Regions from separate parts of the Xenorhabdus sp. TS4 genome, predicted to be linked through region 1. Evidence: predicted binding sites of a transcription regulator. Region 1 holds the regulator's gene; the other holds the start of a gene.

Region 1 (11,972 bases):
GCGAACAGGCTGCGCAAAGAAACGGGCATATTTGCCATCACCTTCAACATAGCTGCACTCAACAACATTGCTTTCGCCTTGCAAGCCACGGAGCAGTGACAGCCCCAAACGAGCCGCTGCTTGTCCCATAGACAGTGTTGCAGAGCCACCACCCGCTTTCGCTTCAACAACCTCAGTGCCCGCATTCTGGATACGCTTGGTCAATGCTTCAATTTCTTCATCAGTGAAGCTAACACCTGGAATTTGCGACAGCAGAGGCAGAATGGTCACACCAGAGTGCCCGCCAATAACAGGAACTTCTATTTCTTCTACTTTCTTGCCTTTCAGCTCAGCAACAAAGGTGTTGGAACGAATGATATCCAGGGTTGTGACACCAAACAGGCGGTTCTTATCGTACACCCCTTCTTTTTTCAGTACTTCAGCAGCAATCGCTACAGTGGTATTGACTGGGTTGGTAATAATGCCAATTAATGCTTTTGGGCAAGTTTTAGCAACCTGCTGAACCAGATTACGAATGATACCCGCATTGATATTGAACAAATCGGAGCGATCCATACCAGGTTTACGCGCCACACCCGCAGAAATCAATACGACATCTGCACCTACCAAGGCAGGGGTTGCATCTTCACCAGCAAAACCAGTGACTTTAACTTCCGTTGGAATATGGCTCAGATCGGTTGCCACGCCTGGGGTCACCGGAGCAATGTCATACAAGGAAAGTTCTGAACCTGAAGGAAGCTGGGTCTTGAGTAGAAGGGCAAGTGCCTGACCAATACCACCGGCTGCGCCGAGAACTGCAACTTTCATCCTGATACTCCTTAAATTAAGTACTGTAAACACTACGTATTAAAAACAATCTGTTAACAGCCAGATTATCCACTTAATAGCCTGATGATGGAACACCAAAGTTGTTTTATTCTAAACAAAACGCTTATCTGTTAATGAGATAATGGACACTTTTTTAAGAATTATTTCAACCGTATTCTTCATCAATTAACTGATTACCTTACTCTTCCCTTTCAGGTCAAACAACACCATTTAATTAACAATGCATTTACTATGCTTAATCTGACGGAAAGAAAATGCACAGGAATTAAATGATATTAATCCTCAGATTATGAATAGGGAGATATTGGAAAATATACAATTATGCCCTGTATGTTAGTTTATTCTTCTCTTTCTTGAATAAAAATTCACTCTTTCGCATAATGTCCGCCTGATAACGGATTCAACGATGGTGAAATATGCGTGTTCCTTCGAAACAGGAAGATTTGGTAAAAGCTTTCAAGGCATTATTGAAAGAAGAAAAATTCAGCTCTCAAGGTGAAATTGTTTTGGCACTTCAAGAGCAGGGGTTTGAAAATATCAACCAATCTAAAGTTTCCAGAATGCTGACGAAATTTGGTGCTGTCCGAACCCGTAATGCAAAAATGGAAATGGTTTACTGCTTACCTGCAGAATTGGGCGTTCCCACTGCCACCAGCCCATTAAAAAATCTGGTATTAGATGTCGATTATAATCACAGCATTGTCGTCATACGAACTAGCCCTGGCGCAGCACAGTTAATTGCCCGCCTATTAGATTCATTGGGGAAAGCAGAAGGGATCCTTGGCAGCATTGCAGGGGATGACACTATTTTTTCCACTCCAGCGCAAAACTTTACGACAAAACAACTTTACGAAGCAATTCTCCACCTGTTTGAACAAGAACTTTAATTTTTTCAGGTCTGCCGTATGCCAATCTAATCAAAATATGCGTATGGCAGACCGAAATATAAGAAAATATTGATTAATCCGCGCTTATTTTTTTCGTCAATGCAGCCAGTAGTTTTTCGTGAATACCGCCAAATCCACCATTACTCATAAGCAGAATATGGTCACTGGGCTGGGCCGTTTCTACAATCATTTTAACCAACGTATCAATATCTCCACTCCAACGAGCGGGCTGAATACACTGTTCAGCAATTTCAACCACCTGCCACGGAATATTGGTGGGTTGATAGAGAAAAACTTCATCGGCGCGCCCCAAAGAAGGAGCAATATCATTTTTGCTCATTCCCAGTTTCATGGTATTCGAACGCGGTTCCAGTACGGCAAGAATACGAGCCATACCGCCCACTTTACTTCTCAACGCCTCCAGTGTGGCTAAGATAGCCGTTGGATGATGGGCAAAATCATCATACACCGAGATGCCATTGACTTCGCCGCGCAATTCAAGGCGACGACGGGCGTTAATAAATTGGCATAATGCCTGACAGGCATCCGCAGGTTGAACGCCCACATGATGGGCTGCCGCAATTGCGATCAAACCATTATGCATATTGTGCTCACCAACCAATGACCACTTCACTTCCCCAACCTGCTCACCCCGATGGAATACCTGGTAGTGGCTGCTATCCTGGCTAGCTTTCTTCGCCTGCCAATGACCGCTTTCTCCGATCTGTTCCAATTCACTCCAACATCCCATTGAAAGCACCTGCTTCAAATTAATATCATTATCAGGAACAATGATCTTGCCGGTACTCGGCACAACCCTGACGAGATGGTGGAACTGTTTTTGAATAGCGCCCAAATTTTCGAAAATGTCGGCATGATCAAACTCAAGATTGTTCATGACCAGTGTGCGGGGACTGTAGTGGACAAATTTCGAACGCTTGTCAAAGAAGGCACAGTCATATTCATCAGCTTCAATCACAAAAAATGGGCTTTCACCGATGTGTGCTGAAACTTCAAAATTCCCTGGCACACCACCAATCAGGAATCCTGGTTTATAGCCACACTCTTCCAAGATCCAGGCCACCATACCCGCTGTCGTTGTTTTGCCGTGAGTTCCAGCGACAGCCAATACCCAACGCTCCGGCAATATATGATCATGCAACCATTGCGGGCCAGAAGTATAAGGAATACCTCGATCCAGCACGGCTTCTACGCAGGGATTACCACGTGTCATGGCATTACCAATGATCACCATATCTGGAGCAGGATCGAGCTGTGCCGGATCGTACCCTTGGGTCAGCTCAATGCCCTGTTTTTCCAGCAAAGTGCTCATTGGGGGATATACATTGGCATCAGAGCCAGTCACTTCATGCCCCTGTGCGCGAGCGAGGATCGCCAGCCCACCCATGAAAGTACCGCAAATGCCAAGAATATGAATACGCATTTATTTCTACCTGATTCATGAACTGTATCACTATTTTAACCCTCAAATCAGAGATTAAAAATGCAATAACCTATGAATCATTGGATTCTTTAGCTAAACTGCCCGCGCCTAAGTGCGGCACATAAGTGCAACACATAAGTGAAGCACGCTTCCTAAAACCACAACCAATTCAAGGCCTTTGTCATGAAAACATTGGGCGAATTCATCGTCGAAAAGCAGCAAGATTTTCCGCATGCTACAGGTGAACTGACTGCACTACTGTCTGCCATAAAGTTAGGTGCCAAAATCATCCATAGAGATATCAATAAAGCCGGTCTGGTGGATATTTTAGGCACAAGTGGTGTATCTAATGTTCAGGGTGAAGTCCAGATGAAACTGGATTTGTATGCCAATGAAAAACTCAAGGCAGCACTGAAAGCACGCGGCGAAGTTGCAGGCATTGCTTCCGAAGAGGAAGACGACATCGTTATTTTTGATGGCGACCGAGCAGAAAATGCGAAGTATGTTGTTTTGATGGATCCACTGGATGGTTCTTCGAATATTGATGTAAACGTTTCCGTCGGGACTATTTTCTCAATTTACCATCGAGTCACCCCGATCGGGCAACCTGTAACCGAAGAAGATTTCCTGCAACCGGGCAATCGTCAGGTTGCAGCGGGTTATGTGGTTTATGGTTCATCCACAATGTTGGTTTATACAACAGGCTGTGGTGTCCATACTTTTACTTATGATCCTTCCCTCGGTGTATTCTGTCTAACCCATGAGAAAGTCCAATTCCCAGCAAAGGGCAATATGTACTCTATCAATGAAGGGAACTACATCAAGTTTCCAATGGGCGTGAAAAAATACATCAAATATTGCCAGGAACAAGACGAAGCAACCCAGCGCCCTTACACAACCCGTTATATCGGTTCTCTGGTTGCGGATTTCCACCGCAATTTATTAAAAGGTGGGATCTATATCTACCCAAGTACGGCAAGCCATCCAACGGGCAAACTCCGCTTACTTTATGAGTGCAACCCAATCGCACTCCTGGCTGAGCAAGCCGGTGGTAAAGCCAGCGATGGAGCAAACCGTATTCTGGATATCGTGCCAAATAAACTGCACCAACGAGTACCTTTTTTTGTCGGCACCAAATCTATGGTAGAAAAAGCCGAAAGTTTTATGGCCGAGTTTCCTGATCAATAAGCAGTATTATTAAGCCATAATTTAAAGAGGTGGGTTTCCACCTCTTATTCCATTTATTTTCCAAACCACAGGCTTATTAAGCTTGTGGCCATTTAATTATATATTCTCACTGATACGCCATAGTCATTCCTGAAAAAAACACCGCTCTTACATGAAAAACTTTTTAAAAAATGAAACCCAATTTCAGTGGCAATAAACTGATAACTTTTTGCTATCAATCGATAATTATTTTTCATTACGCATAACAATAAAAGTTTTCCTAATGTATGTAGGTATGGGAAATATTATCTTTTTTATATTAATGAGATAGCTATACCCAATAAAACTGAAATTTGGAACATCAAAGGTGTAACGCTAAAGCGCTGGCGACAGCCCATATTTTATGAGGAATTCATATATGGACTCGTATATAAATCATAAAGTTTTTCGGCTTTCTATACTCGTGTATTCGCTTTTTTTACCCTTTACTCCTACGAGTGCGCTTGCAGCGGGTGAAAAAATTCAAGAGAATAGAATGTCCTTACCAGGATCAGAAAATGAAAAGAACGCCAATCAGGCGCAAGATAAGCAAACTGCTCTCGATAAAGAAGCAGGAGTCATCGCACAAAATATCCATAGGGTGAGTAATATTTTATCCTCTTCCCCATCTCAATTAACCGAACAGGCAAAATCCTACGCTTTGGGGAAAATCAATGGTGCGATATCCACGGAAACGCAAAAATGGTTATCCAGATTTGGTACAGCCAATATTAATCTTTCCGTCGATAAAAAAGGAAAACTGGATAGCAGCTCCTTGGATCTACTGTTACCTCTCTATGACAATAAAGCGGATTGGCTATTTTTCTCTCAGTTAGGTTATCGCCGACACGATAGCCGCAATACCCTAAACCTCGGCCTTGGTGGACGTTATTTCACACCCAATTGGATGTATGGTTTAAATACCTTCCTTGACAATGATTTCACGGGACAACATCAACGGTTGGGGGTTGGTGGGGAAATTTGGACCGATTATATTAAATTGTCTGCCAACACTTACTGGCGCTTGAGCAAATGGCGCCAATCCCCCAAAGAGCTGGAATATGAAGAACGGCCAGCCAACGGCTACGATATCAATGGTGAATTTTTCTTACCAGCTTATCCAAACCTTGGGGGTAAGTTGAGTTATGAGCAGTACTTTGGCGATAACGTTGCCCTGTTCAATCGGAAAACCAAGCAAAAAAACCCTAACCTTGCCCGACTTGGCCTAAATTACACCCCGATTCCACTGATGACAATGGGTGTGGATTATAAGCTCGGAAGCAGTGGACACAGTGAGGCTCTCTTCCAGGCCAATCTGAATTATCGTTTTGGTATGCCTTTTGCGGATCAAATTTCACCGAATAGTGTTGCTGCTATGCGCACACTAACGGGAAGCCGTTATGATATCGTGCAAAGAAACAACCACATCGTGCTGGACTACAAGAAAAAACCCGTGTTCAACCTTGCTTTGCCAAATACATTAAGCGGATATAGTGCCCAACATGTTCAAATCACCCCTAATATTACCGCTGAGCACAAACTGAAGAAACTATCATGGCAGGCTAATGAAGAGTTCCGTAAAAACGGGGGAGCTATCACACCTCATGGCAGATCTGTTGAACTGGACCTGCCGAAATATTCTGCCAAGGGGATAAACAGCTATACCCTGTCTGCTGTTTCTGAAGTCACGGGTAACAATAAGCCCATGACATCTTACATGAACGTGGTTGTTGAGCCTTTTGCCATTAAAGACCAAAGCATCAAGCCAAGTGGCATAGGCCCTATAATTTCCAATGGCAAACCGGCTTATGAGCTGGCAGCCACAATCACCTATGGCAATAAAAACAACCCGCCAATTAAAAACAAGGCGATATCGAACGTAAAATGGAGCCTCGATCCACCAGATAAACATGCAACATTAACCTGGGACTCAGCAGGCATGACTAATGATGCAGGCCAGCTAACTGCCATGTTGAGCAGTACTCAACCGATTAATCCGAAAACAAAGATTTATCTGTCAATGGATGAGCAACCTAAATTGGAGATAAAAGGCGATAAGCCATTTTATTTCACTAATCTTAGTGATGCTATTCAGGCCAAAGATTTTGTGTTCGACCAAAAAGGGCCTTATGAGGCAACGGAACGCAAACCAATCATTGTGACTGCGACTGTGTTCGATCTCAATGGCAATCCCATCAATAAAAAAATGGATATGAACTTACAATGGAGTACCGAGCCTGCTGATCTACCGGGATTATCGGTTAAGCCCGCACCTGGCTATGAGAATTCCTCTGATCAGGAGGGTAAAATCAAAGCGATTGTGACCAGTACCCAGGTAGTGAAAGGTGCTAAAGTTGAGGTGTTGATTAATGACAAACATCAAAGCTTCTCTAAGCCACTCGATTTTGTCACACCAAAAAGCTTGAAGTTTGCATTCGGTGCAATATCGCAATCACCTGTAGGGCCATTAACCGCTGGCGGAAAAGAGCGCTATACCTATAAGGTGCCAGTCATTGACGCAGAAAGCAAACTCCCTCTTAAGAATCAGTCTCTTGTTAAACTTAAAGCGGAAATAATGAATGCTGCTTCTAATATCATTCCGCCTGTAGAAGAAATTAAACTTGAGATTCCTACAAATCCAACCACCGATAACGAGGGTTATGTGACTCTCTCTATGTCAAGTCTTGTCGGTATAGATGGACTTTATTTCAAACTAATGCCAGATGCAGCCAGTGAAAATGATACAAATAGCATACAATCCGTACCGGTAAGCTTCGATCCTATCCCAATACCAGTGGGAATTCTGATGGGTGCGAAAGGTTCAAATGTTACGAAATATATTGCTGAGCAGGGAAGACCTTATAACGTACATGGAGATCTGGTTATTCAACTGGCGCAGGATGGAACACAGTTGTATGATTACACGGCAATTAACCGCTCAGGTGGTACACAGACTTCGAACAGTCCATCAAGTATCAAATCTTCCAATCCTAACTTGGTGAAAGTAGATTTATACTCAGGAGAGATAACATTCCCCCGAGATAGTTTCTCCATTGAGCAATGGCCGGTAACAGTGACACTCACCAAAACAGTTATGGATACGGGAGTAAAATCTAGTTATTACTATACCTTCAACCCACGGAGATACCTACTTATTCCTGAACATCCTGATCCCAATAATCCGAGTTCGAAGACTGTTCTCTTGAATGGCTCTCCAGACTGTCAGGATGTGGATTGGACTGGCAAGGATAATATCAATGGTCAGAACGCTGTCACACCGAACCTGACTGATATAGGAGCAACTCCGCAAACGACGACTCTGACGTCAATTAGTTATGAATATGACAAAACGCATTTCCCTGACTTTGGATTGCAATATCTGCGGAATCACACGGCCGGGACTAATATAATGAAAATATATACTCCATCAGAGGGAGGACTTTATTATGGATATGACTACGATACAAGGGAAGCTAAAAAGGCAAGTCTATCTGCCCCTTCGTCAATGCTCCTTTGTATAATACGCGTTGATGGTTATGGACAAGTTTCGCCATATTAAACTACGCTTAATATAAATCAGCACAGACTCAATTAAACTTGAGTCTGTGCTTTTTTATTATGCTTTTAAGCCACCGCCAACCACCGAAAAATCCGAGGAATTTTGGCCTGTTTTGGCTATAATACCCCGCACTCCATTTTGGTTTAACATTGAAGGAAACCGTTTTATGAGCCTGAATAATGTACCGGCTGGCAAAGAGCTGCCTGAAGATATTTATGTCATCATTGAGATCCCAGCAAATGCCGATCCCATCAAATATGAAGTAGACAAAGAGTCTGGTGCCCTGTTTGTAGACCGTTTCATGTCAACCGCGATGTTCTACCCATGTAACTACGGCTACATCAACCATACCCTGTCTCTCGATGGTGACCCAGTTGACGTATTGGTGCCAACACCCTACCCATTGCAGCCAGGTTCTGTGATCCGCTGCCGTCCAGTGGGTGTCCTGAAAATGACTGACGAATCCGGTGAAGATGCAAAACTGGTCGCTGTTCCTCATACCAAACTGAGCAAAGAATACGATCACATCAAAGATGTGAACGATCTGCCAGAACTGCTGCGTGCCCAAATCACTCACTTCTTCGAGCACTACAAAGATCTGGAAAAAGGCAAGTGGGTTAAAGTTGAAGGCTGGGATAATGCTGAAGCCGCTAAAGCTGAGATCCTGTCTTCTTTTGAACGCGCTGCTAAAAAATAATCCTGACAGGTAATTGCGGGTTTTAATCCCAAAAAACCTCTGCCCCGACCAGGGACAGAGGTTTTTGTTTATCTTCCGATTGTCTAATTTTTACTCTTTCTCATGGCGTTTCAGCCAGTCACCACAGGTTATCCGGTGCAATCCCTCAACAGGTAATTTGTAGAGGTAGATCCAGGCCTTGCCATACGGTGTTTCAATCAGTTCCCTTTCGTACTCCTGAGCGTTTTTTTTCAACTCATCCAATTCTGTCAGGATGGATGGCGTAATACGATAAACTTCACATTCAATGGTTCCTTCGCCACGGACAACCGCCGGATAGTGCCCCAGATCATAAATTTCATAACCTTCTAATCTGTGCTCTCCCAACAATTGGGCATCCGTCATCCAGTGATGATTGCCTTGTTTTCGCCTCAGGCTGCCATAAACAATAACTCGCATCTTTAAAACTCAAACTCATAGAGCAGATCTAAAGCCTGATCAATACCAGATACCGCTTCCAGATACAATCTTGGCATCACACGATAACGTAACGTCAACGTCGCCAAAGAATCAAAAATACCCACACCATACTTCACTTGTAAGTTGTTGGTAATTCTGCCACTGACAACTACCTGAGATTTATCACCTACCCCTTGAGTATCTAAAGCCAAATCAGAAACGCCAAAAGTTTCCCCAATCTTACCGACTAATTGGCCACTCTGGGCAATCCCCAATCCAATCAGCATAGCCGCCATTTGCGAGTTGTCAGAATCCCCTTTTTCCAATCCTTCACCACGTAACAAGTAAGACAAGGCTTCCTGTTGTGATTTTACCGGATCAGAAAAAACTTCTACTTTCGGTTTATCTGCCAATCCGGTAACACGCACACCCGCGATGACTTTGTTCGCTGTCGATTCTGGATTACGGATAGCTTCAATGTTCAACAATGGCTGATCTGGCGGGCCAGAGAACATAATTGTTCCCTTACGCACTTGCAAATCTTGCCCATAAGCATGGAAATTCCCTTCCGGGATATCAATCTGGCCATTCAAGCCCAATCCCTGCTTATCCTGAAGGACTTTCAAGTTTCCTTTAAGCTGCGCCTTCAAACCAAATGCACTCAGATGCACATCATTGCCAATATGAACATTTAAGTTGCTTTGAATCAAAGTAGGTGATTTTTTCTTCTCGATGGGCTGGAGATTGTTATTTAGCATCACTTCATCAGCAGAAACACCTACCGCTGATTCTGGTAACTCCTGAACCGTAATACGTGCCCACGGAATATCCACATTACCGTCGAGTTTCAACAGGTTTGGTTTTGCTTCCAGCACCAAATTTGGGCTGACATTCACCTTTACCATCGGCGGAACAGTGACACGTAACTTATCACCATCGGCTGTCACTCTGGCGTACCATGCATCTAAGTTGCGCCAATCAGCATAACCATTCAGGTTGAGTTGCCCCTCAGGGGTTCTAACCATGCCATGCAAATCAGAACTAGTACCGGCAAAATGCACGGCTAACTGACCTTGGGTAATATCGAACGGAAGCCAATGGCTACTCATTTGCAGGGCATCAGCGTTAAGTTGACCAAATAGCAGTGGATCTTTGGCTTTGCCACCAATACGTAAATTCGCATTTAATCCTCCCTCTACTTTTTCGCCTTTACCCAAAATGGGTTTAACCAACCCTAAGGAAAGTGCTTGAATATCGACATTACCCGCTAATTTTCGGCTACCTTCTAAATCAGCGACCTGCACATCGCCTTTTAACTGCCCATTGCCAGCCAATTTAAATAGCCATGCCAAATTAGCCTTGCCATCTGCCAGCCCTGCATGCAAGGTCAGCGTTTCAAAATTAATCGGTAATGTATTACCTTCCACAACCTGACGAACTTGTACCCCATTCCCTTGAAGGGTCACTTTTGCCTGAGGCAACCCCTGCCCTGCTGTCCATCTGATCTCCGCATTACCGTTAAATAGCCCCTGAAGTTGGGTGCTTTTATCAAGGAATGGCTGGATCATAGCCAGATCAAAGCGTTCAAGTGCCACTTGTGCATGACCGCTAGTTCCTGCCTCAATAGGTTTTGAGATACAAAGATGAGCATTGGGATTAAGCCAGCAATGGGTTCCCACTATGGCCTTTTGCTGCAAGTTGAAATAATCAATGGCTATCGCCTTACTTAAACGCCACTCACCGACAGGCGTATTAAAGTCAGTATTGTTGATACTGCCTTGCCAGTGCTCCTTTTGACGATCAAAGCTGCCCTTAAGTGCCAAGTGGCCTGATACCGGTGTTCCTTCTATTTTCAGTTGTAAATCATGCTTCCTTTCTGTGCCTTTCGCGTTGAGCGTCAAGCTCTTGATCGTTAAATCCGCTTGCTGCAATTGCCGCACAACAACCGATAACTGACCCTGGATCTGTTCAGCCGAACGTACATCACCTTTGATCGCGGCGCTATCCACTCTTAGCACATCCTGCCAACGTAACCCACGTGCATTCAAATCTGCCACGATTTGCGGGGCTTGCATATTACCTCGCAATTTGACTTCACCCGTAATAAAGCCAGCCAGCCCCGGCAATAAGCCAGTTAATTGCGGTGCATTAATTTCACCATCGAGTTTCCACGCCTTATCCGTAAGCCGCCCTTGTACATTCAACGTATTACGCCCAACGGTAAGATCGAATTGAGGAATATCCCACTGTCCCGCGGCGTTACCCGATGCCTTACCACGCGCTTTGATAGCATTCTGCTTCACATGACCATCAAGGGTAATTTCAGGGATCTGAAGCTGCCAGCTTCCTCCATACAAGCTGCCACGTACGGCTATTTGACCATCTACTCTGGCAGGCCATTCCGGCCACTGTTTGGCCGTATTGATGCCATCCAAAATGAGCCTGGTATTCCAACTGATGGCTTTACTCCAATCAACCACGCCGGCAATATCGGCTTTCCCCTGCAAGGTGGCCAAACGTAAGCGCGTTAACCTCAGCAATTCTTCATTGCCTTTTGCATCCAGCATCAACGATGCCGGTGGAAGATCGTTGCCCTTAATATCCGAGCGAAGGGAAAGAGCGTAGTGACTGGCTTGACCATTTAAGCGCAACTTGATGCCATCAAGCTGATATTCTGGTTTGCCTTTAAGTGGCCATTGCAGTTGCTGGCTTTTCAATGTCAGGCGAACAGGCAAGCCTGCTGTTGCCAACTCAGTCTGAGCATCCAAATTGGCAGCGACAGGGCCGGAAAGATCCAATGCGAGATTAAGCTGCTGTAACAACGCACCTTTTAACGTTAAATCAATCTGTTGCCCTTTTAAGTCATCCAGATTGATATGATTTAAGTCATTGACCTTACTCTTAACCACTAGG
Region 2 (11,972 bases), on a different contig from region 1:
GCCTCTTCTTCTATTGACCTATATGAGCCATTAGACACGGTGATATTGGCTGGCAGAATTAATCAGGTACAGCCTGATGGAATTTTACGTTGGCGACCAGCGAACTTAACGGCCAATGATGGTATCCAATTATGGATTGAACACCTTGCCTATTGTCTTTCAGGTGGAACCAGTGAAAGCCGCATGTATGGAACAGGTAAAAAGGGAAAAAAAGAGAAGGAAGATAAAAAGGTGTCAGAATATCGCTTCTTACCGCTAAAACAGGATGATGCGAAACAATATTTGAACCAGATGATAGAGGGCTATTTTCAAGGAATGTCTGAACCTCTCCCTTTGTTTTGCCGAAGCGGCTGGGCATGGCTAGTTGACTGTTTTGATAAGGAAAGTCGTGAAATCGATTTTCGTGAAGAGGTTCAACAAGGTGCTGAAAATAAATTAATGGAACACTGGCTGGGAACACATGACAGAAAAGGGGAAAGCGCTGATCACTACGTACAACGGGCTTTCCGGCAAGCTGATCAATCACTTTTGGAGCGAATGAAGCGTGAAACTCAGCGCTATTTATTGCCGATGGCACGCTATTCCAATGGATCATTATTTAAATAATTAGGGAGAATATTAGGTTATGCCTAAATGTCTTATCCGCATCATGACGGTGCTCTTTTTGCTATTTTTTGGGGTTACTGCATATGCACAATCGCCCTGGCAGCCATTGCCAGATACGATCCACAAAAGTGATCGCGATCCTCGTCAATATAAAGCCATTAAATTGCAAAATGGCATGACAGTTCTGCTGGTTTCTGATGAAAAAGCGATTAAATCATTGGCTGCCGCATCTCTTCCGGTTGGTCATATGGAAAATCCAGATAATCAGCTTGGTCTGGCCCACTATCTTGAGCACATGGTATTGATGGGTTCCAAGCGTTACCCGCAACCAGGAGGGTTTGCTGAATTCTTGCAAAAACATGGGGGAAGCCGTAACGCCAGTACCACTGCCAATCGTACTGCATTCTATCTGGAAGTTGAAAATGACTCCTTAACAGAAGCGGTTGATCGTCTTGCGGATGCACTTGCTGAGCCTCTACTGGAACCAGTCAATGCTGATCGTGAACGCCATGCTGTTGATAATGAAATGACTATCGCTCGTGCGGGTGAAGGGCATCGCTTATGGCAAATCCGTTCTGAGACTATCAATCCGACTCACCCTAATGCCCGCTTTGCTGGCGGAAATTTAGAAACACTTAAAGATAAACCTGACAGCAAATTACAGACGGCCCTGGTTGATTTTTACCAACGCTATTACTCCGCTAATCTGATGAAAGGGGTTATGTATGGCAATCAATCCATCGACAAATTGGCTCAGATTGCGACAGAAACCTTTGGCCGTATTCCGAACCGACATGCTTCGGTGCCTGCTATTACAGTTCCGGCTATCACAGATAAAGAAAAAGGCACCATTATCCATTATGTGCCCGCACAACCTTACAAAGCGTTACGACTAGAATTTAGCATTGCTGATAACAGTGCAGATTTTCTCAGCAAAACAGATGGATATGTCGGGTATTTGATTGGTAATCGCAGCCAAAATACCTTGTCTGACTGGTTGCAAAAGCAGGGATTAATCGAAAGTATTGGTGCTAGTGCAAACCCCAAAACTGATGGTAATTCAGGGACGTTTGATATTTATGTTTCGCTAACGGATAAGGGCCTTGAACATCGTGATCAAGTTATCGCAGCCATCTTTTCTTACATTAACCTGCTAAAACAACAGGGGATTAATAAGAGTTATTTCGATGAAATGGCTAAGGTTCTGAATTTGTCTTTCCAGTATGCATCAATCGTACGGAATATGAATTACATTGAAGGGCTGTCTGATGCCATGTTGGTATTGCCTATATCCCATGTGTTGGATGCGGGTTATGTTGCAGATGAGTTTAATCCAAAAGCGATAGCTAGCCGTCTGGAAGAATTAACGCCTGAAAATGCGCGTATCTGGTTTATCAGCCCAACAGAGCCACATAATAAAGAAGCTTACTTTGTGCAGGCTCAGTATCAAGTCAATAAAATTACGTCAAAACAGTTAGCGGAATGGAAAAAACTCGAACAGGGAGACTTATTCTCTTTGCCTGAGTTGAATCCCTATATTCCTGATAATTTATCCCTGGTTAAAACATCTGGCAGCCAAGAACACCCTAAAATGATTTTGGAACAGCCCAATGTTCGCTTGCTGTATATGCCGAGCCAATATTTTGCGGATGAACCTAAAGGCAGTATTACACTGGAGATGCGTAACCCCAATGGATTGAAAAACATCAAAGATCAGGTTTCAGATACCTTATTGAGCTATTTGTCTGCACTTACACTTGATCAACTAGGCTATCAGGCATCGGTTGGGGGAATGGGGGTTTATACAAGCTATGTTGATGGTTTGAAGATCGGCGTTAATGGTTATACGCAACACTTACCAGAGTTGTTATCTTCAGCGATTGATCAATATATTTCGTTTATACCGACTCAAGAAGAACTGGCTCAAGCGAAATCATGGTATAGGGAAAAAATGGAAGTCGCCAATAATGGCAAGGCTTTTCAAATGGCTATGCAACCCATTTCCCGCCTCTCTGGTGTCCCTTACTTTGAACAGGCAGAAAAATTGAAAGTGTTGGATACCATCACTGTTGATGACATCGTGAAATACCGTCAGAGCATGATCCAACACGCGGCATTACAGGCTTTGGTCTTCGGTAATTTCACTGAACAGCAGAGTATTGACATCGTTCAGTCAGCACAGAAGCAGCTCGCTAACCAAGGAACAGTATGGTGGACTGGCGAGCGTCTTGTCATTGATCGTAATTATGCGGCTAATTTCAATGGCACTGCGAATAGCACAGATAACGCTCTGGCCGAAATTTTTATTCCAACGGGGTATGACCGTATCAAGGGATATGTCTATTCCAATTTGCTGAGTAGCATTTTGTCACCGTGGTTCTATGATCAATTGAGAACGACAGAACAGCTTGGTTATGCGGTTTTTGCTTTCAACCAAAATATCGGTAAACAGTGGGGATTGGGTTTCTTACTGCAAAGTAACAGCAAGCAACCGGACTACCTGCATCGACGCTACCAGAGTTTCTATCAACAGGCTGATAAAAAGTTGAAAGCGATGCCTGATGCTGAGTTTGAACAGTATAAAAAATCACTGCTGACAGAAATGCGGGAGCCGCCACAAACTTTCTATTCAGAAGTGGCTAGCTTTGATGCAGATTTTGGGCGCAACAACTTCAAATTTGATACACGTGAGAAAGTCATTGCAGCGATGGAGAAAGTCACTAAAGCACAGGTTATTGCTTTTTATGAAAAAGCGGTGCTTAAACGTCAGGGATTGGCACTGGTTTCCCAAATTACCGGGAAAAAAGGTACAGCTCATCAATATGCAGAGCTGAAAGGCTGGCGAACTTACGACTATGTGTCAGATTTCCAGAAACAATTACCGGTTAAGGTGAATGCTCAGTGAGCAAAGAAATATCCTCTCATAAGCTTAACCCGTTAACATTGCCGCTGTATGGTCAGCGGTTGATCGAAGCTTCTGCGGGAACGGGAAAAACTTATACGATAGGCTTGTTTTATCTCCGGCTATTACTGGGATTAGGTGGTTCTGCCGCCTTTTCCCGCCCGCTGAATGTCGAAGAGATTCTGGTTGTTACTTTTACCCAAGCGGCGACAAATGAATTGCGTGGACGTATCCGCGAAAACATCCACCAGCTCCGTTTGGCTTGTATACGGGAAGAAACAGCGGCTAGCGATCCGATCTATCAGCAATTACTGGATGAAATTCCTGATAAGGAAAGTGCAGCCAGTTGGTTATTAGCCGCTGAACGCCAGATGGATGAGGCGGCGATTTATACCATCCACGGCTTTTGCCAGCGTATGCTAGTACACAATGCGTTTGAGTCTGGTGTACTGTTTGATCAAACCCTAATTCAGGATGAAAACCAGTTACGTAAACAAGGCTGTGCCGATTTTTGGCGGCGTCACTGTTATCCCCTACCCTTGCCAATCGCTGCGGAAGTCAGCCGGATATGGAGTGGGCCGGAAGCACTATTAAAAGATATTTCGAGCTATTTACACGGAGATATGCCGTATATCCTTAATGCCCCTGATGATGAAACGCTGTTTAGTCGTCATCAGAAAATCATTGAGCAGATTGAGGCGATAAAACACCAGTGGAATGACACTGTTTCTGGGTTAGAAGAACTGATTACTAATTCAGGTGTTGATAAGCGTAGCTACAGCAAAAAAAATTTACCTAATTGGCTGAATAGTGTTTCTGAATGGGCTAAATCACCAACCGAAGATTACCTGTTGCCCAAAGAATTGGATAAATTTTGTCAATCTCGCTTATTAGAAAAGACTAAAAAAGGGGAAGCTCCGCAGCATGTGCTGTTTGCAGCAATTGATGGTTTATATCAGTACCCATTGACGTTGAAAGATATCATCCTCTCCAAAGCGATTGTTGAAGTTCGCCAATCGGTTAGTCAGGAGAAGCTGATCCGTGGTTACATGGGTTTTGATGATTTGCTGACACGTCTGGACAGTGCCTTGCAACGTGTTGGAGGAGAGCAGCTTGCAGCAACCATTCGGCAGCGCTATCCCGTCGCAATGATTGATGAGTTTCAGGATACCGATCCACAACAATATCGCATTTTTCAGGCCATATATTGCCATCAATCAGAAAATGAACGGGCTGAAAACGAAACCGGCTTATTGTTTATTGGCGATCCCAAACAAGCGATTTATGCGTTTCGTGGGGCAGATATTTTTACCTACATTCGTGCTCGTTCTCACGTTAAGGCCCATTACACGCTGGAAACGAACTGGCGTTCTTCTGCGTCAATGGTGCAGTCTGTCAATAAATTGTTTTCTCGCCCGGAATTCCCGTTTTTGTTTGCACAAATCCCATTTCTTGACGCTAATGCCGCAGAGAAAAATTGTGGGCTGAGATTTTCCTTACATGGTGAGGAGCAAGCTGCTTTACGATTTTGGTTACAGTCTGGTGATGGTGTTTCCAAAGGGGAATATGAGCAAACTATGGCGCGACAATGTGCTGCCCAGATACGGGATTGGTTGCAGGCAGGGCAAGAAGGAAAGGCGCTTTTATATCAGGCAAAAAATCAATCAACAGAAGCAAGCCGTCCGGTGATGGCGGCAGATATTACGGTGTTGGTGCGTGATCGCCGAGAAGCCGCGTTAATCCGTAACGAATTGAACGCGCTGAAGATACCATCGGTTTATCTCTCCAACCGAGAAAGTGTGTTTGATACCCCAGAAGCGAAAGATTTGCTGTGGTTGTTACAGGCAGTATTGGCACCGGAAAAAGCCCGTGAATTGCGAAGTGCATTAGCCAGTAGTTTATTTGGCTTAAGTGCACAACAAATTGATCAGTTGAATAACGACGAAATGGCGTGGGATCGTCTGGTTGATGAATTTGATGGCTATGCCCGCTTATGGCGTACTCGTGGCGTATTACCCATGTTGCGGGCAGTAATGGTGAAATACCGGATAGCAGAAAATCTGCTGGCAGGTGATGATGGTGAACGTCGGCTTACCGATGTTATGCACATTGGTGAGTTGTTGCAGGAGGAATCTCAACAATTAGATAGCGAACATGCCGTTGCCCGCTGGCTGGCACAACAGATTTCACGACCTAATCCGCAATCAGAAAACCAGCAACTGAGACTGGAGAGTGATCGGCATCTGGTGCAGATCTGTACCATTCATAAATCTAAGGGGTTGGAGTATCCGCTGGTTTGTTTGCCTTTTGTTTGTGGTTACAGGAAGCAGAAGCAGGCTATTTATCATGAGCGCCATAATTTTGAGGCTCATCTTAATATTTCCCATGATGATGAAGCGTTGAAAGAAGCTTTGGAGCTGGCTGATGAAGAACGCTTGGCTGAGGATTTACGCTTGCTCTACGTTGCATTAACACGTTCGGTTTATCACTGTAGCGTCGGGGTAGCCCCGCTTATTAAAGGAAATAGAGGGAAAGCAGGCGATACTGATTTGCATTTATCTGCCCTTGGGTACTTACTGCAAAAGGGACAGAAAGGTGATGCAGAATTACTGGTTAACAGCTTGAATGAGCTTTGTGATAACGGCATAGAGATAAGGCAAGTGGGGGATACCTCTGACTTGCAATGGTGCCCACAAAATGAAAATACTCTGTCGTTGGCAGCCAAAAAATTGCAACGTCCTGTTCGGGATGACTGGCGGGTGACGAGTTATTCGGGGTTACGATACACCGCTTCTCACGCTATTTCTCCTACTTATGCTGGTACATTTGGGGAATCAGTTGATGTGATAGTGCAATCCATTTCTCCGAAGCTGGATATTGATGCCTGTGGTGAAAAGCAGGGAGAACAATCATTACAGATGACTCCGCATACTTTTCCACGTGGGGCGTCTGCGGGCACATTCCTGCACAGTATTTTAGAAGATCTGGATTTCGGCAATCCCCCGGATCAGTTGTGGTTGGTGGAAAAACTGACAGCGTCAGGATTTGATGAAAACTGGGCACCGGTATTGGAACTGTGGATAGAGGATATTCTGGGCGCAGAGCTGAATGAGCAGGGAATGAAACTTGTCGGTGTGCCTCGTCATTGTCAGCAAAGTGAAATGCAGTTTTACCTACCAGTAGATAAGCTATTACATGCAAAGGAAATGGATGCACTAGCCCGTCGTTATGATCCGCTGTCTGCGCAATGTGCTCCGTTATCCTTTCAGCAAGTCAAAGGCATGTTAAGAGGTTTTATTGACTTGGTTTTTTGCTGGCAAGATAAGTTTTACGTAGTGGATTACAAATCAAACTGGTTAGGTGAGAACAGCCAGTCATATACGCAAGAAGCGATGGCAAGAGCCATGATAGAGCATCGTTACGATTTCCAGTATCAGCTTTATACTTTAGCTCTGCACCGTTATTTGCGTCATCGGTTAGCTCATTATGATTATCACCGCCATTTTGGTGGCGTGATCTATCTGTTTTTGCGTGGTATTGATAAAGATAATCCAGGGCATGGTATTTACTCCTACTTGCCTCCCTTTGAATTTATTGACGAACTGGATACGCTTTTCAGTGCTGTTGGTGAGGAACAAAGCGTATGAATTCCATGATGTCATTCTTGCAACAGGCGGTGAGCCAGAAGCTGCTGCGTCCTTTGGATGTGCAGTTTGCTTATGCGATGATTGAGGATGAAAACCCGCTACTGCTGTTGATTACGGCCTTGTTAAGTGCTGAATCAGGCGCGGGGCATGTCTGTTTGCCACTGGAGCGGATTTCGCCAAAATATTTTTTTGAAGGCAGGCAGCCGGAGTTAGCTGTATCGCTTTGGTCTTTGGTCGGAGAACCCGATCAACAGCAAATTCTGGCTGTTTTACAGACATGTCCGGCGGTAAGTACGGGGGAATCTCCGGCACCGATGATCCTTTCCCATCAAAGGGAGAGTGATTACCGCCTATATTTACAACGTATGTGGCAAAGTGAACGGCGGGTGGCGGATTTTTTTGCTGCTGTGGAGCTAACCGATACTTTTGCTCAAACTTCCTATGATCAAACGGCTCTTGATGAAATCCAGCTACATCGCATTTTGGATGAGCTTTTTGGTGTCACTGTTGAAGGGGATATTGATTGGCAGAAGGTTGCGGCAGCAGTGGCTGTAACGAGCCGTATTTCTGTGATCTCTGGTGGGCCAGGAACCGGTAAAACTACGACAGTAGCTAAGTTGTTGGCTGCCTTGATCAAGTTGCATGAAGGGAAAAAATTAAGTATTCAATTGGCTGCGCCAACCGGTAAGGCAGCGGCCAGATTAACTGAATCACTGAGAGAAGCGGTCAAGAAACTCGATTTGACGCCAGAACAGTGGCATAGCATTCCAGAACAGGCGCAAACTATCCACCGTTTACTGGGAGCGCAACCCGATAGCCAGAAACTGCGTTATGGGCGTGATAATCCGCTGTCCCTTGATATTTTGATCATTGATGAAGCTTCAATGGTAGATTTACCGATGATGGCTCACTTGGTTGATGCTTTGCCGCCACGGGCGAAAGTGATTTTCTTAGGGGATAAAGACCAGCTTGCATCGGTTGAAGCCGGAGCGGTATTGGGAGATATTTGCCGTTTTGCTGAACAAGGTTATAGCGCCAAGCGGGCTGAGCAATTGGAACGATTGACTGGATGTCAGTTAACATCTTATTCCACTTTATCCACCTCTCATTCTGATAAAGATACGCCTGCTGTGCGGGATAGCCTGTGTCTGCTGCGCAAAAGCTATCGCTTCAACTCGGCTTCCGGCATTGGGCGATTGGCATCAGCTGTGAATCAAGGAGATCGCGGAGGAGTCACGGCAGTGCTGAATCAGTTTTTTCCCGATGTTAATTTTTATCCACTTGCAGTGGATGAAGATTATCAGCGTCTGTTGGCGGAAACCGCTGCTGGTTATTCTCAATATTTGGCAATGGCAAATGAACGGGCGGCAGAAAAAGCCATTTTAGCGGAATTCAATCGCTTTCGATTGCTGTGTGCGTTAAGGGAAGGCCCTTTTGGTGTTACGGGGCTGAACCAACGAATGGAACAATTACTGCACAGGAAAGGCGTGATTACCCTGCCCAAACATGTGGAGAGCCGTGGTTATGTCGGGCGACCTATCATGATATTGCGTAATGACAGTACCCTTGGACTGTTTAACGGAGATATCGGGATTATGCTCAAAAATCAGGATAATGAGCTGAAAGCTTATTTCCAGTTGTCTGATGGGCAGATTAAAGGGTTTCAGCCGAGTCGATTACCTCAACATGAAACGGCTTATGTGATGACAGTGCATAAATCTCAAGGGTCTGAATTTGAGCATACGGCCTTGGTGTTACCAACTCAATACTCACCAATACTCAGTCGGGAGTTAGTGTATACCGCACTGACGCGGGCGAGGGAAAAACTAACGATTTATGCCAATAAGCCAGTTTTGGATAAAGCTGTGGCCACAGCAACACAGCGACGAAGCGGGTTGGCAGATTGGTTCAACCCGCAATAAGAAGGCGATGCGGCTAAGGATTGTATGGCTAGTAATTCTGTAAATCCAGCATCAAAATTTTGGAACAGCGCTGATAGTTATACAGCGCTTGTTTTTCCACGGGCAACATATCTATCCCTGCGGGCTTAAAGCCTTTCTCCTGAAACCAGTGAATACTGCGGGTCGTGAGCACGAAAAGTTTTTCCAATCCTTTTTGTTTTGCCTGGCTGGAAATAGAATCTAGCAGAATTTCACCTCTGGAAGAGCTTCGGTAATCTGGGTGTACAGCAACGCAGGCCATTTCTCCAATTTTTTCATTAGGGTAGGGATATAGGGCAGCACAGGCGATAGTGATATTATCGAGTTCAATCAGAGTGAAGTTATCAATTTCCATTTCCAGTTGTTCACGTGAACGGCGTACTAAAATACCTTGTTGCTCCAATGGGCGAATAAGTTCAAGAATGCCACCAATATCATTAATATTGGCGCGGCGTATCTGTTCGGAACGTTCCATAACTATTTGAGTGCCGATACCTTCGCGGGAAAAGAGTTCCTGCACTAACGAGCCATTTTCTTGATAACTGATTAAGTGGCAGCGGCGAACGCCACGGCGGCAGGCCTTAATCGCTCCTCTTAAGAAACGCACGGTTCCTGAATGACAATCACTAGCGTTTTCCAATTTGTGCAGGTGAGCTTCTCCTTCATTAAGAAACATTTCTGATAAAGTGTTGCCTTCAGCGTCAAGTACGCCCTGAGATGAGCAAAATCCAATTAATTTTTCTGCTTTTAATTTGATTGCCAGTTGTGTTGCAATTTCTTCGGAAGTGAGGTTGAAACTTTCTCCTGTAACGGAAACCGCAACTGGCCCAATCAGCACAATAGCACCATTATCCAGTTGTTGGTTGATTGCTTTCTCATCAATACGACGGACTCTGCCACTATGGCAATAATCGACGCCGTCATCGATTCCCAAAGGTTGGGCGATAACGAAGTTTCCGCTGACGACACTAATATTAGCGCCTTGTAATGGGGTATTGTTTAAGCTCATGGAAAGACGAGCTGTAATTTCTAGCTGTAATAGGCCTGCTGCCTGTTTGACCAAATTCAGTGTCTTGGCATCGGTTACTCTGGTGTGTTTGTGGTAAACCGATTGGCAATTGTGTTCTGCAATATTCTGTTCAATTTGTGGACGGGCACCATAAACAACGATTAAACGAATGCCCAGATTATGCAGTAATCCAATATCGTTGACGACATTAGAAAAATTCTTATGGGCGATGGCTTCACCTCCCAGCATAATGACAAAGGTTTTACCTCGATGTGCATTGATATACGGAACCGAGTGACGTAAGACTTCAACCAATTCGGTACTGCGTTCGCTCATGAAACCCTCTCTGATTGAATTTTTATTCGTATTTTTTGTATTTTTATTCTTTTTGGAGGGAAATGGCAAGAGGAAACATGGATAAAAATAACGTTATTATTTATATTGGTATAAATAAATTAGATTATCAGAAAATACGTTTTTTGATGACAGAAGTTTGCTAATTAATTAGAGTTCCTGCCTCACTATTATGTTTGGTAAAGATTACTGCGTTTGGTTGTTTTTAAGCGGAATAAACAATGAGTCATTCAGACCATAATACTTCACGTCGTCGCCTGCTGAAAGGCGCAGCCGCTGTATGGTTATTAAGCATCAGCCCAATAGGTTATGCAGCGACTTCAAAAGTTATTGCTGTTCGTATTTGGCCTGCATCAAGTTATACCAGAGTGACGCTGGAGTCTAATATTCCACTTAAATATCGCCAGTTTTCGCTTTCAAACCCTAATCGTATTGTCATTGATTTGCAGGGTATCCAGCTTAATCGCATTTTGAGCAGTATGGGGGCACAGGTTCAGCGACGTGACCCTTACCTAAAATTAGTGCGGGCAGGGCAATTTAATCCTAAAACGGTGCGTTTAGTCTTTGAAATCAAACAGCCTGTCTCCCCGCATATTTTTACATTGCCGCCCATTGCGAAGTTTAAACACCGTCTGGTACTCGATCTGTATCCCCAAAAGGCTGTTGATGTGGCTAATGATCCTTTATTAGCCCTGCTTGAAGAGTATAACAGTGGGAGTTTAGAACAACATTTGCCTGCACAAACACGTAAACCCGGCAAGGCAGGCAAAGACAGGCCGATTGTGATTATGCTCGATCCCGGTCATGGTGGTGAAGACTCTGGAGCAATTGGGAAATATAAAACCCGTGAAAAAGATGTCGTGTTGCAGATTGCCCGTCGTTTACAGGCACTCATCAAACGTGAGCCGGGCATGAAAGTTTACATGACACGTAATGAAGATGTGTTTATCCCCTTGACGGTGAGGGTGGCAAAAGCGCGTAAGATGCGGGCTGATCTCTTTGTTTCTATTCATGCGGATGCCTTTACAAATCGCTCTGCACGGGGTTCATCCGTGTTTGCGCTTTCGACTAAGGGTGCCACCAGCAATACGGCCCGTTTTCTCGCCCAAACTCAGAACGAGGCAGACTTAATTGGTGGAGTCAGCAAAAGTGGCGATAAATATTTGGATCATACCATGTTGGATTTGGTTCAAACCGCAACGATTAACGATAGCCTGAAATTTGGTAAAGAAGTGCTCAAGCGGGTGGGAAAAATCAATAAATTGCATAAAAATAGCGTCGATCAGGCGGGATTTGCGGTATTGAAAGCCCCTGATATTCCTTCTATTTTGGTAGAAACCGCATTTATCAGTAACCTGGAAGAAGAACGCAAACTTAAGACAGCGAAATTCCAGCAACAAGTGGCAGAATCCATTTTTGCTGGTATTAAGGCGTATTTCAAGAATGGGGCTGAATTGGCACGGCGGTGAAATATCCGCTAAGGCTGATTGCTTATGATGAAATGATGGTTATTT

What was found. Region 1 encodes ArgR, which controls arginine synthesis, uptake and breakdown. Its sites were predicted from a motif close to ANTGAATAAAAATACANT; they were not measured.
Region 2: a site for ArgR is predicted at 10,475-10,492, ahead of argA (amino-acid N-acetyltransferase). Genes of this name have one in related genera too.

The regions. Positions count from the first base shown of each region.
Region 1 covers NZ_NKHQ01000013.1:48,953-60,924, forward strand. Annotated here, with positions in the region: gene mdh (malate dehydrogenase) at 1-807, opposite strand, end outside; gene argR (transcriptional regulator ArgR) at 1,245-1,715, shown strand; gene mpl (UDP-N-acetylmuramate:L-alanyl-gamma-D-glutamyl-meso-diaminopimelate ligase) at 1,789-3,159, opposite strand; gene fbp (class 1 fructose-bisphosphatase) at 3,343-4,347, shown strand; gene Xets_RS08350 (inverse autotransporter beta domain-containing protein) at 4,862-7,924, shown strand; gene ppa (inorganic diphosphatase) at 8,091-8,621, shown strand; gene Xets_RS08360 (gamma-glutamylcyclotransferase) at 8,712-9,059, opposite strand; gene Xets_RS08365 (translocation/assembly module TamB domain-containing protein) at 9,062-11,972, opposite strand, start outside.
Region 2 covers NZ_NKHQ01000005.1:75,190-87,161, forward strand. Annotated here, with positions in the region: gene recC (exodeoxyribonuclease V subunit gamma) at 1-606, shown strand, start outside; gene ptrA (pitrilysin) at 626-3,511, shown strand; gene recB (exodeoxyribonuclease V subunit beta) at 3,508-7,155, shown strand; gene recD (exodeoxyribonuclease V subunit alpha) at 7,161-9,077, shown strand; gene argA (amino-acid N-acetyltransferase) at 9,106-10,440, opposite strand; gene amiC (N-acetylmuramoyl-L-alanine amidase AmiC) at 10,680-11,927, shown strand.